One region of the Janthinobacterium sp. EB271-G4-7A genome, then DNA from elsewhere that is predicted to be linked to it. Evidence: predicted binding sites of a transcription regulator. Region 1 holds the regulator's gene; each other region holds the start of a gene.
The links. Region 1 encodes LexA, which represses DNA repair genes until DNA is damaged. Its sites were predicted from a motif close to ACTGTATNNNNATACAGT; they were not measured.
Positions count from the first base shown of each region.

Region 2: a site for LexA is predicted at 3,027-3,044, ahead of IGS58_RS02285 (DNA topoisomerase IV subunit B). Genes of this name have one in related genera too.
Region 3: a site for LexA is predicted at 2,497-2,514, ahead of dinB (DNA polymerase IV). Genes of this name have one in related genera too.

Region 1 covers NZ_JACYMI010000001.1:1,271,650-1,276,568, reverse strand. The annotation lists gene IGS58_RS05830 (replicative DNA helicase) at 1-920, opposite strand, end outside; gene rplI (50S ribosomal protein L9) at 1,056-1,511, opposite strand; gene rpsR (30S ribosomal protein S18) at 1,539-1,829, opposite strand; gene priB (primosomal replication protein N) at 1,855-2,154, opposite strand; gene rpsF (30S ribosomal protein S6) at 2,175-2,564, opposite strand; gene lexA (transcriptional repressor LexA) at 2,840-3,475, shown strand; gene IGS58_RS05800 (cystathionine gamma-synthase family protein) at 3,680-4,919, opposite strand, start outside.
Region 2 covers NZ_JACYMI010000001.1:491,049-495,967, forward strand. The annotation lists gene IGS58_RS02280 (molecular chaperone HscC) at 1-951, opposite strand, end outside; gene IGS58_RS02285 (DNA topoisomerase IV subunit B) at 951-2,948, opposite strand; gene kdpF (K(+)-transporting ATPase subunit F) at 3,411-3,500, shown strand; gene kdpA (potassium-transporting ATPase subunit KdpA) at 3,500-4,919, shown strand, end outside.
Region 3 covers NZ_JACYMI010000007.1:48-4,966, reverse strand. The annotation lists gene IGS58_RS27600 (TonB-dependent receptor) at 1-141, shown strand, start outside; gene IGS58_RS27595 (recombination-associated protein RdgC) at 277-1,173, opposite strand; gene dinB (DNA polymerase IV) at 1,292-2,446, opposite strand; gene IGS58_RS27585 (S9 family peptidase) at 2,632-4,791, shown strand; tRNA gene IGS58_RS27580 (tRNA-Val) at 4,891-4,919, shown strand, end outside.

The DNA of each region.
Region 1 (4,919 bases):
TTGAGCGCAGGCGTTTCATCGATGTACAACTGCGCGTCGTTCATCTTCTGGATCGCATTCGTCAGGCGCGGCCAGTCCTCGTCGTTCAGGCGGCCTGTGCGCAGGCGGTGCTGGTCGAGCTGTCCGACGGAGCCGAGCATACGCATGGCCAGCTGGGCGCCGCCCATCTCCATCGAGAACACGGCCACGGGCAAGCCGCTGTCGATGGCCACGTTTTCGCCGATGTTGACGGAAAACGCCGTCTTGCCCATCGACGGACGGCCCGCCACGATCACCAGGTCGCCCGGCTGCAGACCGGAGGTCATGCGGTCGAGGTCGATGAAACCGGTGGGCACGCCCGTGATTTCACTCTGGTTGTCGCGGCTGTACAGTTCGTCGATGCGCTCGACCACTTGCGTCAGCAGGGGCTGGATGGCGGTCCAGCCCTGAGCGCCGCGCGCGCCCTCTTCGGCGATGGCGAAAATCTTCGATTCGGCCTCGTCAAGCATCTGCTTGACTTCCTTGCCTTGCGGGCTGAAGGCCGTGCCGGAAATATCGTCGGCGACGGTAATGAGCTTGCGCAGCACGCCGCGGTCGCGCACGATCTCGGCGTAGCGCCGGATGTTCGCGGCCGATGGCGTGTTTTGCGCCATGGCGTTCAGGTAAGCGAGTCCGCCCACATCATCGGCCTTGCCGAGCTGGGTCAGGGTTTCAAAAACAGTAATGACATCGGCTGGCTTGGAAGCGTTAACCATCTTGACGATTTGCTCGAAGATGATGCGATGGTCATAGCGATAGAAATCCTCCGCATGCATGAAGTCGGCGATGCGGTCATACGCGGCATTGTCGCGCAGCAGACCACCAATGACGGATTGTTCTGCTTCGATCGAATGCGGCGGAATACGGAGGGAATCCAGTTGCGGATCAGAGGGGGCGTTCATGGCGCGAATTATACCCGCTTCGGCGTGCTGGCAAAAATAAAGGGCTGAAATTGAGCGAAAAAAAGGCCACAAAAAAGCCGGGCGAACCCGGCTTTTCATAGTGCGGCAGCGCTTGCGGGCAAGGCCCGCAGACGATTACGCGTTCGCGTCTGGTACGACAGCGATAACAACTTCCACAACCACGTCGGTGTGCAGAGCAACCGAAACGTTGTGCTCGCCAACGATCTTCAGCGGGCCGGTAGGCATGCGGATTTGTGCTTTTTCAACAGCAAAACCTTGCTTGGTCAGCGCTTCAGCGATGTCGAAGTTGGTGACGGAACCGAACAGACGGCCATCAACACCAGCTTTTTGAGCAACTTGAACGGTCAGGCCGCTCAGTTTTTCGCCCTGGGCTTGCGATGCGGCCAGTTTGGCGGCAGCAGCTTTTTCCAGTTCGGCGCGCTTGACTTCGAATTCAGCCACAGCGGTTGCCGTAGCACGACGTGCCAGGCGTTGCGGGATCAGGAAGTTACGTGCGTAACCGTCTTTGACTTTGACGACTTCGCCGAGGTTACCGACGTTAACAACTTTTTCTAACAGAATGATTTGCATAGTTCTTCTCCAGGAATATCTGACCGATTAAGCGTGGTGCAGATCGGTGTATGGCAGCAGCGCGAGGAAGCGAGCGCGCTTGATTGCGGTGTCAACTTGGCGCTGGTAGTGCGCTTTGGTACCGGTCAGGCGTGCTGGCATGATCTTGCCGTTTTCTTGGACGAAGTCTTTCAGCGTGTCGACGTCTTTGTAGTCGACTTGCTCAACGTGAGCTGCGGTGAAGCGGCAGAACTTCTTGCGTTTGAACAACGGGTTTTGCTGTTTGCGTTTTTCTTTAAGCTTGAGCTTATTTTTGTCGAACTTTTTACCGAATGCCATGTCAGGCTCCTGTATCTAAAATGCGCTAGTCAGAATTGACTGCACTAAAATCAATGATGTGAAACACCAAACTCTTGCTGTTGCGGCTCTTCCTGGCCAGGAAACCCGTGAACTGATACACCCCGCCCAAGCTTGCCTGACTGAACCTGCCTGAAATTTCGCCAGCGGCTAGCGCGGCAACATCAAACTCGGTCAAACGGGCAATCCCTGCTTCCATCTGCTGCGAACTGTGTTGCAATACTGCATTCACAATCGGCAGCCCTGCCGGGGTATAGCGCAATATTTCGCGCTCGGCAATGATGGCGGTGACTTGTAGCTGGTTCAGCGCACGATCCTGGTCAAGAATTAAGCTGCTGCTGCGGCTGGAGCGGCTGCTGGTGCTTCGGTGCGGTGGCTTTTGGCCGCGTCTTCGCGTTGTACCGATTTCATCATCGGCGAAGGAGCTGTTTCAGCTTTCTTCATTTTAACGGTCAGGTGACGCAACACGGCATCATTGAATTTGAATGCTGTTTCCAACTCGACCAGGGTCTCGTTGTCGCATTCGATGTTCAGGCAGATGTAGTGTGCTTTAGGCAGCTTTTGGATCGAGTAAGCCATTTGACGGCGGCCCCAATCTTCCACGCGGTGAACCGAACCGCCGCGGGTGGTTACGCTGGCTTTGTAGCGTTCGATCATCGCGGGCACTTGCTCGCTTTGGTCCGGATGGACGATAAAGACTATTTCATAATGACGCATGCAAACTCCTTCAGGTCGGATTGATAATCGCCCACCCCGGCGTCAAGACGGGTGTGGGAAGGTCAGCCGAAGATTATAACCGCCTTTTGCAAACGTTTCAATCATTCCTTCCACAAGCGCCCGAAAAGCCCGCGCGCCACCGTGCTTTCCGCCCATGGACAAGTATTTCTTGCGAAATTCGCCTAAAACACGGAAATCCCCTTGCATAGTGGGCGATACTGTACAAAAATACAGACTGTTCATATAGACAGCATTTTAGTATGCACCCACCGCTCATGATCAAGCTGACAGCACGACAAGAACAAATCCTGAACCTGATCAAGGACGCGATTGAAAACACGGGCTTTCCTCCCACCCGTGCCGAAATCGCCAATGAACTGGGTTTCAAATCGGCCAACGCGGCCGAAGAGCATTTGCAGGCCCTGGCCCGCAAGGGCGCGATCGAGATTTCTCCCGGCACCTCGCGCGGCATCCGCCTGATCGGCGCGGCCGCTGAAGCCCTGCCATCGAAAGTGCCGGCAGCGCTGCTGATGTCGCTGCCCCTGATCGGCCGGGTGGCGGCAGGCTCGCCCATCCTGGCACAGGAAAACCTGGAAGCGAGCTACAACGTGGACCCCGCCCTGTTTTCGGCCAAGCCCGACTTCCTGCTGAAGGTGCGCGGCTGGTCCATGCGCGACGCCGGCATCATGGATGGCGATTTATTGGCCGTCAAGAAGGTCGATAGCGCCAAGAATGGCCAGATCGTCGTCGCCCGCATCGGCGACGAAGTCACCGTCAAGCGCTACAAGAAAACGGGTTCCGTCATCGAATTGCTACCGGAAAACCCCGACTTCAAGGTCATCACCGTATCGCCGGAAGATGAATTCGCCCTGGAAGGTTTGGCGGTAGGCTTGATGCGCAGCTGGCATTGATTGAGCGCGCCCTCATAAACCTACTGCGCAGCCCACTCTCGGGCATCCGTTGCTCGCTGTACCAATGTACAGCTCCGCTACTCAACCCGATATTGGGCTTGCTCGCTACGGTTTCTGAAGGCACGAAGACATTACCATTGAACGGCGAAAAACAAAGGGCCGCAACAGCATGACTGTTGCGGCCCTTTTCATTTATCCGGCGACTTATACATCGAGTGCCTGACGGAAATCCTCGAGCAAGTCCGCCTCATCCTCGATACCCACCGACACGCGGATCAGGGATTCGGCGATGCCCATGCTGGCGCGGCGCTCGGCGCCCATCTCGTAAAAGATCGTATGGGCGACGGGAATGACCAGGGTGCGCGTGTCGCCGAGATTGCTCGCTGGAATGGCAAGATTGAGACGATTGAGGAAATCGAAGCAATCGATGCCATCCTTCAGCTCAAAGCTGAACAGCGAGCCATAGCTGCGGAACAAATCCGTTGCCAGCGCGTGCTGCGGATGCGCGGCCAGGCCCGGGTAATGCACGGCCGCTACCCGCGGGTCGGCAGCCAGCATGGTGGCCAGCGCCAGGGCGTTCGAGCAGGTACGGTCCATGCGCAAGGCCATGGTTTCCGCGCCGACGGCGATATGGTGCGCCGCCTCCGGCCCCAGGGAGGCGCCGAAATCGCGCAAGGCCTTGGCGCGGATTTGCGCGATGCCCCACTGCGCCGGCGCCGCCTTCTTGTAATTGTCGAAAATGTTCGGATACTGCGTCCAGTCGAACACCCCCGTGTCCGTCAAGCTGCCGCCCAGGGCATTGCCGTGGCCGCCGATGGATTTTGTCAGCGCATTGACCACCAGGCCCGCGCCCACGGCTTTCGGGCGGAACAGGTAGGGTGTCGTCATCGTGTTGTCGACGATGTACAAAATGCCGCGTTCCTTGCACAACGCGCCGATCTTCGCCAGGTCGGCGATCTGCGTGCGCGGATTGGCGATGGTTTCGACAAACACGATGCGCGTTTGCGGCGTGATGGCGGCGGCCACATTGGCCACGTCCGTGGCGTCGACGAACGACACGGCGACGCCCTGCCCCGTCACCGTTTGCCACAGGCTGTTGGTGTTGCCAAACAAAAAGGCCGACGACACGACATGGTCGCCAGCGCGCAAGAGCGCCTGCACCACGGCGCCGATGGCGCCCATGCCGGTGGCGAAGCACAGCGTGGCGACGCCATCTTCCATCTTGTTGACCTTGTCTTCCAGCGCGGAGACGGTCGGATTGCCCTGGCGGCCGTAGCGGAAGCCGGGCTCCTTGCCCTGGAATACGGAAGCGAGCTGGCGCGCATCGCCGTAGCCGAAGGCAACGGAAGTATGCACGGGCTTGTGCAGGGAACCGTGCTCGATGCCCTTGCGGCGGTCGTTATGCAGGATGGTGGTGGTAAAGCCGTAGTTTTTTTTATCGTTC
Region 2 (4,919 bases), 780 kb from region 1:
GAGTTTGCGCACCAGCGGCATGCGCGTGGCGCCGCCGGCCAGCACTACTTCATTCAATTCCGCCGCGCGGATGGTGGCGTCGCGCAGCGCCCGTTCCACGGGCAGGCGCAGGCGGGCCAGCAGGGGCTCGCACAATTGCGCCAGTTTGTCTTCGCTGATCTCCCAGCTGTATTCCTTGTCCTGGTAGCGCGTGGCCATGCGCACGGATGGCTGGTCCGACAGCAGGCGCTTGACGCGCTCTGCCTCATCGCGCAGCAGCTGCTGCTGGCGCGGGTCGAACAGGCGGCTGCCGGCCGCATCGCGCAAACCGCTGCCTTCCGAAAAGGCGTCGACCAGCACGGTGACGAAGTCTTCGCCGCCCAGAAAATTGTCGCCGGCCGAGGCGCGCACTTCCATCACGCCTTCGAACAGCTCCAGGATCGACACGTCGAAGGTGCCGCCACCCAGGTCGAAGACGAGGAATTTGCTTTCCTGTTCCTTGTCGCGGATGCCGTAGGCCAGCGCGGCGGCCGTCGGCTCGTTCAGCAGGCGTTCCACGCGCAAACCCGCCAGCTGGCCGGCGATGCGCGTGGCCTTGCGCTGCGCATCGCTGAAATACGCGGGCACGGTGATGATGGCTTCCTCGACCTTGTGTCCCAAAAAGGCTTCGGCATCTTCCTTCAGTGCGCGCAGCACCATCGACGACAGCTCTTCCGGACGGAATTGCTGCGTGCCGAGGATGATCTTCTTTTCACTGCCCATGTAGCGCTTGAAGACGGCCGCCGTCAGCTGCGGGTGCGTCTGCAGGCGCTCGCGCGCGGCGCGGCCCACCAGCACGGTGCCGTCGTCGTCGATGCTGACGCACGACGGCGTCAGGTGTTCGCCGAGCGCATTCGGGATGATGGAAGCCTTGCCATCGCGCCAGATGGCGACCAGGCTGTTGGTGGTGCCCAAGTCGATACCGATGATCATCAGATATCCGCCTCCGCCTCATTGCCGTGTTCTTCGATCCAGGCGCGGCGTCCGGCCGCTTCGCCTTTGCCCATCAACATATTGAAGCGGGAAGCCGAGGCCATGTGGTCGACTTCACCGAGCGTGACTGGCAGCAAACGGCGCGTGTCCGGGTTCATCGTCGTTTCCCACAACTGCTCGGCGTTCATCTCGCCCAGGCCCTTGAAGCGCGAGATCGACCAGGCGCCCTGTTTCACGCCTTCCTTGCGCAGCTTGTCCTCGATGGCCAGCAGCTCGCCATCGTCGAGCGCATAGATTTTCTGCATCGGCTTCTTGCCGCGCGCCGGCGCATCCACGCGGTACAAAGGCGGGCGGGCGATGCAGATGTGTCCCTTGTTGATCAGGGCCGGGAAGTGCTTGAAGAAGAGCGTCAACAGCAGCACCTGGATGTGCGAGCCGTCCACGTCCGCGTCGGACAGGATGCAGATCTTGCCGTAGCGCAGGCCGGACAGGTCGGGCGTATCGCCCACGCTGTGCGGATCGACGCCGATGGCGACGGCAATGTCGTGGATCTCGTTATTCGCGAACAGGCGGTCGCGGTCCGTTTCCCACGAGTTCAAGACCTTGCCGCGCAGGGGCAGGATCGCCTGGAATTCCTTGTCGCGCCCCATCTTGGCCGAACCGCCCGCCGAGTCGCCCTCGACGAGGAACAGTTCATTGCGCGCGATGTCCGACGATTCGCAGTCGGTCAGCTTGCCCGGCAAGACGGCGACGCCCGAGGATTTTTTCTTTTCCACTTTTTGCAGCGAGCGCTGGCGCGACTGCGCCTGCTTGATCACGAGATCGGCCAGCTTCTTGCCGTAGTCGACGTGCTGGTTCAGCCACAGTTCCAGCGGCGGCTTGGTGAAGGTCGAGACGAGCCGCACGGCGTCGCGCGAGTTCAGGCGTTCCTTGATCTGGCCCTGGAATTGCGGGTCCAGCACCTTGGCCGACAGCACGAAGGAAGCGCGCGCGAACACGTCTTCGGGCAGCAGCTTCACGCCTTTCGGCAACAGCGAGTGCATTTCGACGAAGTTCTTCACGGCGCCGAACAGGCCGTCGCGCAAGCCCGATTCGTGCGTGCCGCCATTCGAGGTTGGGATCAGGTTGACATACGACTCGCGCACGATGGCGCCTTCTTCCGTCCACGCCACCACCCAGGCCGCGCCTTCGCCTTCGGCAAAGCCTTCAGAGTCCGGGCCCGCATACTGCGCGCCTTCGAACAGGGGAATCAGGGTTTCGCCATTCGATACCTGCGCCAGCGTTTCGGTCAGGTAGCCGCGCAAGCCTTCCGCGTACTGCCAGGTCTGCGTGTCGCCCGTCTTCGCGTTGGTGAGCGTCACGGTGACGCCCGGCAGCAGCACGGCTTTCGAGCGCAGCAGGCGTTGCAGCTCCGTTTGCGAGATGTTGGGCGAATCAAAATATTTTGCGTCGGGCCAGGCCGTGACGCGCGTGCCCGACTTCTTGCCGTCGCGCGGGGCGGGGCGGGAATTCAAGGGCTCGATCACGTCGCCATTCGCAAATACCATATGGTGCAAGCCGTTGCCGTCGCTTTCCTTGCGCCAGACGGTGATTTCCAGGCGCGTCGACAGCGCATTGGTGACGGACACGCCGACGCCGTGCAAGCCGCCCGAGAACGCATAGGCGCCGCCCGAACCCTTGTCGAACTTGCCGCCCGCGTGCAGCCGTGTAAACACGATTTCCACCGTCGGCACGCCTTCCTCCGGGTGCAGGCCGACGGGAATGCCGCGGCCATTGTCTTCGACGGTAATGCTGCCATCCGTGTTTTGCGTGACGGCGATATGCGTGCAATGACCGCCCAGCGCCTCGTCGGAGGCATTGTCGATCACTTCCTGAATGATGTGCAGCGGATTTTCAGTGCGGGTGTACATCCCCGGGCGCTGCTTGACGGGTTCCAGTCCTTTCAGGACACGGATGGATGATTCGCTGTAGTCGGATGCTGGTTTTTTAGTGGCCATACGTGTTCAAGCTAAGTAAAGACAGTGGTTGGAACGCCAGGCCAGGGCACTGCGGGCGCAATGACAGCGGCGGCGATAACTGTATGAATATACAGTATATCCCGTCCAGCGTCACTGGGGGAGGGCAGTGCGGCAGGCTTGGCGTCCTTGTGCGGACGCTCGCGCATTCTATCTTGATCGGCGGGCAATAGCGCTACTCCAAGGCAACAACAGTGCGCCGCGCGCGTGGTTTTGCGCCAATTGTGCTGGATTTTATGCGGTAAAGCCGCCGTTTTTACATCTTGTTTACAGCTGCCTCCCCAGTCTTTACGAATTTTTTAGACCCTTTTGGCTAATCTGCTCACTATCAAAACAAACCTGAATGAGGGTGGGAATGGATCTCGTGTATCTCGGCTTGATTGCCGTGTTTTTCGTCGTGGCGGCCGGCTTTGCCGTCGCCTGCGACAAATTAGGGAGCGTCAAATGAACGCGTTTTATGTGCTGGGCGCCGTCGTCTCGGCTGGCTTGCTCGTGTATTTGCTGGTGGCGCTGCTGAAGGCGGAGGAGCTGTGATGACGACGCAATCGATACTGTTATTGGTGGCTTTCCTCGCCGTGCTGCTGGCCGCCGGCTATCCGCTGGGCCTGTACATGGCCAGGGTGGCCGGCGATGGCCCCGTGCGCGGCCTGGGCTGGCTGCAAAAGCTGGAAAACCTGCTGTACCGCTGGTCCGGCCTTCCCGCCGACAAGGCCATGGGCTGGAAAAGCTATGCCATCGCCCTGATCGTCTTCAATACCGTGGGCGCCGTCTTCGTCTACGGCCTGCAGCGCCTGCAGGGCTTCCTGCCCTTGAATCCCCAGGGACTGGGCGCCGTCAGCCCCGATTCCTCGTTCAATACCACCGTCAGCTTCGTCGCCAATACCAACTGGCAGGGTTATGGCGGCGAACAGACCATGAGCTACCTGACGCAGATGCTGGGCATGGCCTGCCAGAACTTCTTTTCGGCGGCCACCGGCATCGCCGTGATCTTCGCGCTGGTACGCGGCTTCGCCTCGCGCTCGGGCAAGTCGATCGGCAATTTCTGGGTCGACCTGGTGCGCTCGACCCTGTACATCCTGCTGCCGTTGTCCCTGGCCCTGTCCGTCGTCTTCATGGGCGAAGGCATGATCCAGAATTTTTCCGCCTACAAGGAAGTGACCCTGCTCGACCACGTGGCGTATGAAACGCCGAAAGTGACGGCCGACGGCCAGCCCGTGCTGGATGCGGCCGGCAAGCCCGTGATGGAAGCGCAACTGGCGACGACGCAGACGATCGCCATGGGCCCTGTCGCGTCGCAGGAGTCGATCAAGCTGCTGGGCACGAATGGCGGCGGCTTCTTCAACGCCAATTCCTCGCATCCGTATGAAAACCCCACCGTGCTGTCGAACTTCCTGCAGATGCTGGCCATCTTCATCATCCCCGCCGGCCTGTGCTTCACGTTCGGCCGCATGGTGGGCGACATGCGCCAGGGCTGGGCCGTGCTGGCCGCCATGACCCTGATTTTTGTCGTCATGACGGCTGGCGTGATGAGCGCCGAGCAGCAGGCCAATCCCGCCCTGCAAGCCCTGGGCGTGGACCAGCAGGCCAGCAGCCTGCAATCGGGCGGCAATATGGAAGGCAAGGAAACGCGCTTCGGCATCAGCTCCTCGACCCTGTTCGCGGCGGTGACGACGGCGGCATCGTGCGGCGCCGTCAATTCCATGCACGATTCCTACATGCCCCTGGGCGGCATGGTGCCGCTGTTGCTGATGCAGTTTGGCGAAGTGATTTTCGGCGGCGTGGGCACGGGCCTGTACGGCATGCTGATGTTCGCCATCCTGGCCGTCTTCATCGCCGGCCTGATGATAGGCCGCACGCCGGAATACCTGGGCAAGAAAATCCAGGCGTATGAAATGAAGATGGTGTCGCTGGCCATCCTGATTACACCGGCCCTCGTATTGACGGGCACGGCGA
Region 3 (4,919 bases), on a different contig from region 1:
CGCGCTGGTATCAAGAACCTGTTTGACCGTGAACCGCCTCTGTCGCTGCGCGCTTCGTCGGGCCACCAGGTTGGCTTCGATCCACGCTACGCCGATCCAATGATGCGTTCGTTCTACTTCACCGGTAGCTACAAGTTCTAATTTGATGTCTTAAATTAGATTGTCCTGAAAGCGCCTTGCACTTCACCGTGCAAGGCGCTTTTTTATGTTGCAACATATTGCACAGGCGAAAAAAAAGGAGCCGCAGCTCCTTTTTTTGTAGCAGCATGGCTGCTGTTACGCCGTCGCTTCGCCGCCCAATGCCTCGACCACGTCGGCCATCAGCTTGCTCAGTTCGCCCGTCATCAGCATCACGTCGCCGTCGAAACGTTCTTCGTCGTTCTTCGTGCTCGATTCCGTTTCCTTGATCACGTCCAGCGGCTTGACGCTCTTGATGGCCAGCGATTCCGTCAGCACAAACGAAATCTTGTCGTTCCACGTCATGGCCAGGCGCGTGCACTGCTTGCCGGCCGCGATGTGGCGGCGCACGTCGTCCGCTTCCAGGGTGTGGCGCACGTAGCGCACGGTGGCCTTGCTTTCGCCCGTGGCGCGCAATTCCGTATCCATGTCGACCGTGAAGCCGGCAGGCGCATCGTCGGCCTGCAGCCATTCCGTCATCACCGCCACGGGCGAGCGCTGCACGCGCAGGCTTTCCAGCGGCAGCTTGTCGACGGCTTTCAACAGCAGCTTGATGACTTCATCGGCCTTTGCCGGGCTGGCGGCATCGACCACCAGCCAGCCATTGACGGGGTCGATCCACGTCCAGACGTTGCTGCGGATGCTGAAGGCGCGCGGCAGCAACTCGTCAGCCACGCGTTCCTTCAATTCCTTCATGGCTTTCTTGCCAGGCGCAAAGCCTTGTGCTTCTTCCATCTCGGCAGCGCGGGCCTTGGCCACCTGATTGATGACGGTCGCTGGCAGCAGTTTCTTTTCCGTGCCCAGCAAGATCAGCATCTGCTTGTTGACCACATGGACCAGGCCGCCGTTCGGGCGTGGCGTATCCCAGCCCTGGCGCATCAGATCCATGCTGGTCGCCGGCGTAAATTTGTTCGAGGACAAGGCCTCTTCCAGTTGTTCTGGCGTATAGGCCCATGGTGCGGGCAGGCGGTAAATCTGAAGATTCTTGAACCACATAGTTTTTGTCTTCCGTTTGTTTCAGTAGTGCCAGGGGAACGCCATTCTACACTTTCGACACGGGAATGCCGTCAAAAGCGCGGACTGGCGCGGTGTTGTTGATGCATGGGGAATGCCGCTACAGGGCGGGAAACAGCTCCGCCTGGGCGGGCGCCTGCCGCGTCACGATGGCCGGATCGGACAAGGTCGAGATGCGCACGCCCAGCAGGCGGATTTTCTTTTCAAATGGCACGCGCCGCAAGCAATCGCGGCTGGCGCGCAGGATGGCGGCCGCGTCCGCCGTGGCGCTGGGCAAGGTGATGTCGCGCGTGACGGTGCTGAAATCCTCGAAGCGCAGCTTGATGCCCACCGTGCGCCCCGCCAGCGACTGCTTGTCGAGGTCGCCCGCCACGCGCGTGCACAGGCTTTCCAGCTTTTCCGACAGGGTGGCGCGGTCGCGCACCACCTGCAAGTCGCGCTCGAACGTCGTTTCGCGGCTGACGGACTTGGTTTCCCGGCTCGTCTGCACAGGCCGGTCATCGATGCCCAGCGCCGCCTGGCGCAGCCAGCCCGTGTACAAGTCGCCAAACTGCGTGCGCAGCATGGCCATGTCGGCCCGTGCCAGCTCGCCGATGGTGACTATGCCCAGGGCCTCCAGCTTGGCCGTCGCCTTCGGGCCGATGCCATTGATCTTTTTCGCCGGCAAGGGCCACACGCGCGCTTCGATATCCTCGGGCTGCAAAATGGTGAGACCGTCCGGTTTTTCCAGGTCGGAACAGATTTTTGCCAGCAATTTGTTGGGCGCCAGGCCAATCGAGCACGACAGGCCCGTCGCCTCGGACACGGCCGCCTTCAGGCGCGCCGCCATGGCCGGCGCCTGCTCGCCATACTCCGTCAGGTCGACATAGATTTCATCGATGCCCACGTTCTGGATGATGGGGCACAACTGGGCCACGGCCTGCTTGAAGCGCGCCGAATACTCGCGGTAAGCCTCGAAGTCGGCCGGCAGCAGGATGCTGTCGGGCGCCAGCTTGGCCGCCTTCATGATGCCCATGGCGGAAAACACGCCAAACGCGCGCGCCGCATAGGTCGACGTGGTGACGACGCCGCGCCCCACATAATCGCGCATGCGCGCAAACTGCCGCGTGCCGTCTTCCTGCAGCACGGGCTGCTGCAAGCGCCCGCCGCCGATGACGACGGCTTCGCCGCGCAGTTCCGGATATTTTAATAGTTCCACTGAGGCAAAGAAGGCATCCATGTCCAGGTGGGCAATCCAGCGGCGGGTTTCAGGCAATGTAAGGGCAGATGTGGTCAAGGGCACCTCGCGGCGGGATGCTGTCGGATACTGTAATTATATACAGTATCACTGCAAATGTCCGTGGATGCAAGCGCCGGAACGGTATTGACTGAAATCATGATTGGCTTTTCTATTTAGCAAGAATAGAATCGCTGCACAACAACGAAACCTAGGGAGTTGCCTTGTCCACAGCACATCACGCTTCGCGCCGCCGGTCCGCCTGGTTATCCATCCTGCCGGCCCTGCTGCTGTCCACGCTATCGCCATCCGCGCTGGCCGACACCAGCCCCCTCGCCACCGCGCCTGTCGCCGCCAGGACGGCGTGGCAGGAAACGCGCCACGGCACGGTCGTCACGGACGACTACCGCTGGCTGCAAAAGAAAACCGATCCTGCCGTGATCGATTACCTGAATGCGGAAAACGCCTACACGGCCGCCGTCACGGCCCCGATCCAGCCGCTGGCCGACAAGGTGACTGCGGAGGTCAAGGGCCGCATGCAGGAAGTGGACCTGTCCGTGCCTGCGCGCCAGGGCAATTTCTACTATTACACGCGCACGGAAGCGGGCAAACAATACCCGATTCACTGCCGCCGCCCCGTCGGCAAGAACGGCGCCTACGATGCGCAGGCGGCTGAGGAAATCTTGCTGGACCAGAATCAATTGGCCGAAGGCCAGAAGTTCTTTGCCGTGCGCGCATTCAGCATCAGCCCGAATGAACAGTTGCTGGCCTACACCACCGACACGACGGGTTTCCGCCAGTACGAGCTGCATGTCAAGGATTTGAAGACGGGCAAGTTGCTGGGCGACAGCATGCCGCGCGTGACATCGCTGGCCTGGGCGGCGGATAACGCCACCCTGATGCTGACGCAGGAAGACGCCACGACCAAGCGCGCGGACCGATTGTTCCGCCTGCCGCTGGGCGGCACCTTGCAGCAGGTCTACCACGAGCCGGTGGAACAGTTCGCCATCGGCGTGAGCCGCACGCGCGACCATCGCTACTTTGTGCTCACCGCGCGCAGCACGGATACGAGCGAAGTGCTGCTGCTGCCAACGAGCACGCCGCAAGGCACCTTTCAATCCGTGCTGAAACGTGAAAAAGGACACCGCTACGGCATCGAGCACCGCGATGGCCAGCTGTATATTCTGACCAACAAGGAGGCGAAGAATTTCCGTGTCGTCAGCGCGCCGCTGTCCGCGCCGCAGCCGCAGAACTGGAAACCCGTCGTGCCGCACAACAAGGATGCCGTGATCCAGTCCATCGACGTCTTCCAGGGCTACCTGGTGGTGATGGAAAAGGCCCGTGCCCTGAACCGCGCGCGCATCCTTGATTTCGCGCATAAAAACTGGAAAACGGTGCAGTTCGACGACCCCGTCTACCTGGCGACATCCGTCGGTACGCCGGAATTTTCCTCCACGCAATTTCGCATGTCCTACCAGTCGCCCGTCACGCCGCCCACCGTCATCGACGTCAGCATGCAAGACGGCAAGCGCACGGTGCTGAAGCAGCAGGAAATCGTCGGCGGCTTTGACGGCAGCCGCTACACCACGCAGCGCCTGTGGGTGAAGGCGCGCGATGGCGTGCAAGTACCGCTGTGGATCGTCTACAAGAAAGGCGTCAAGCTCGACGGTTCCGCGCCGCTGCTGCTGTACTCGTATGGTTCGTATGGCATTTCCACGGAAGCCAGTTTTGCCATCAGCCGCATCAGCCTGCTGGACCGTGGCGTCATCTATGCGCAGGCGCATATCCGCGGCGGCACCGACATGGGCGAAGCCTGGCATGAAGACGGCATGCTGATGAAGAAGAAAAACACCTTCAATGACTTCATCGACAGCGCCGACTACCTGGTGCGCGAAAAATGGACCAGCCCGAACCGCCTGATCATCCAGGGCGGCAGCGCGGGCGGCTTGCTGATGGGCGCCGTCGTCAACATGCGCCCGGACCTGTTCCACGCCGTGCATGCGGCCGTGCCGTTTGTCGACGTGATGAACACCATGATGGACGCCAGCCTGCCGCTGACGACGGGCGAGTACCTGGAATGGGGCGACCCGAACCAGAAGACGGCCTACGACTACATGCTCAGCTACTCTCCGTACGACAACATTGCGCGCAAGAATTACCCAGCCATGCTGGTGACGACGGGCCTCAACGACAGCCAGGTCATGTACTGGGAACCGGCCAAGTATGTGGCCAAGCTGCGCGCGTACAAAACGGATGGCAATCCCCTGCTGCTGAAAACGAATATGGGCGCCGGCCACGGCGGCGCCTCGGGCCGCTATAACGCCATCGCCGAGAATGCGTTCAATATGGCGTGGATGCTATCGCAATGGGGCATTACAGAGTAAAGTGAAAAAAGCGCTTGCAGAAGGATTTCGCCCGTCCTATAATAGCGCCTCTTCCAGACGTGGTGACAAACGTCGGGATGGTTTTCTGAGACAAGCAACGGGTGCTTAGCTCAGTTGGTAGAGCGGCG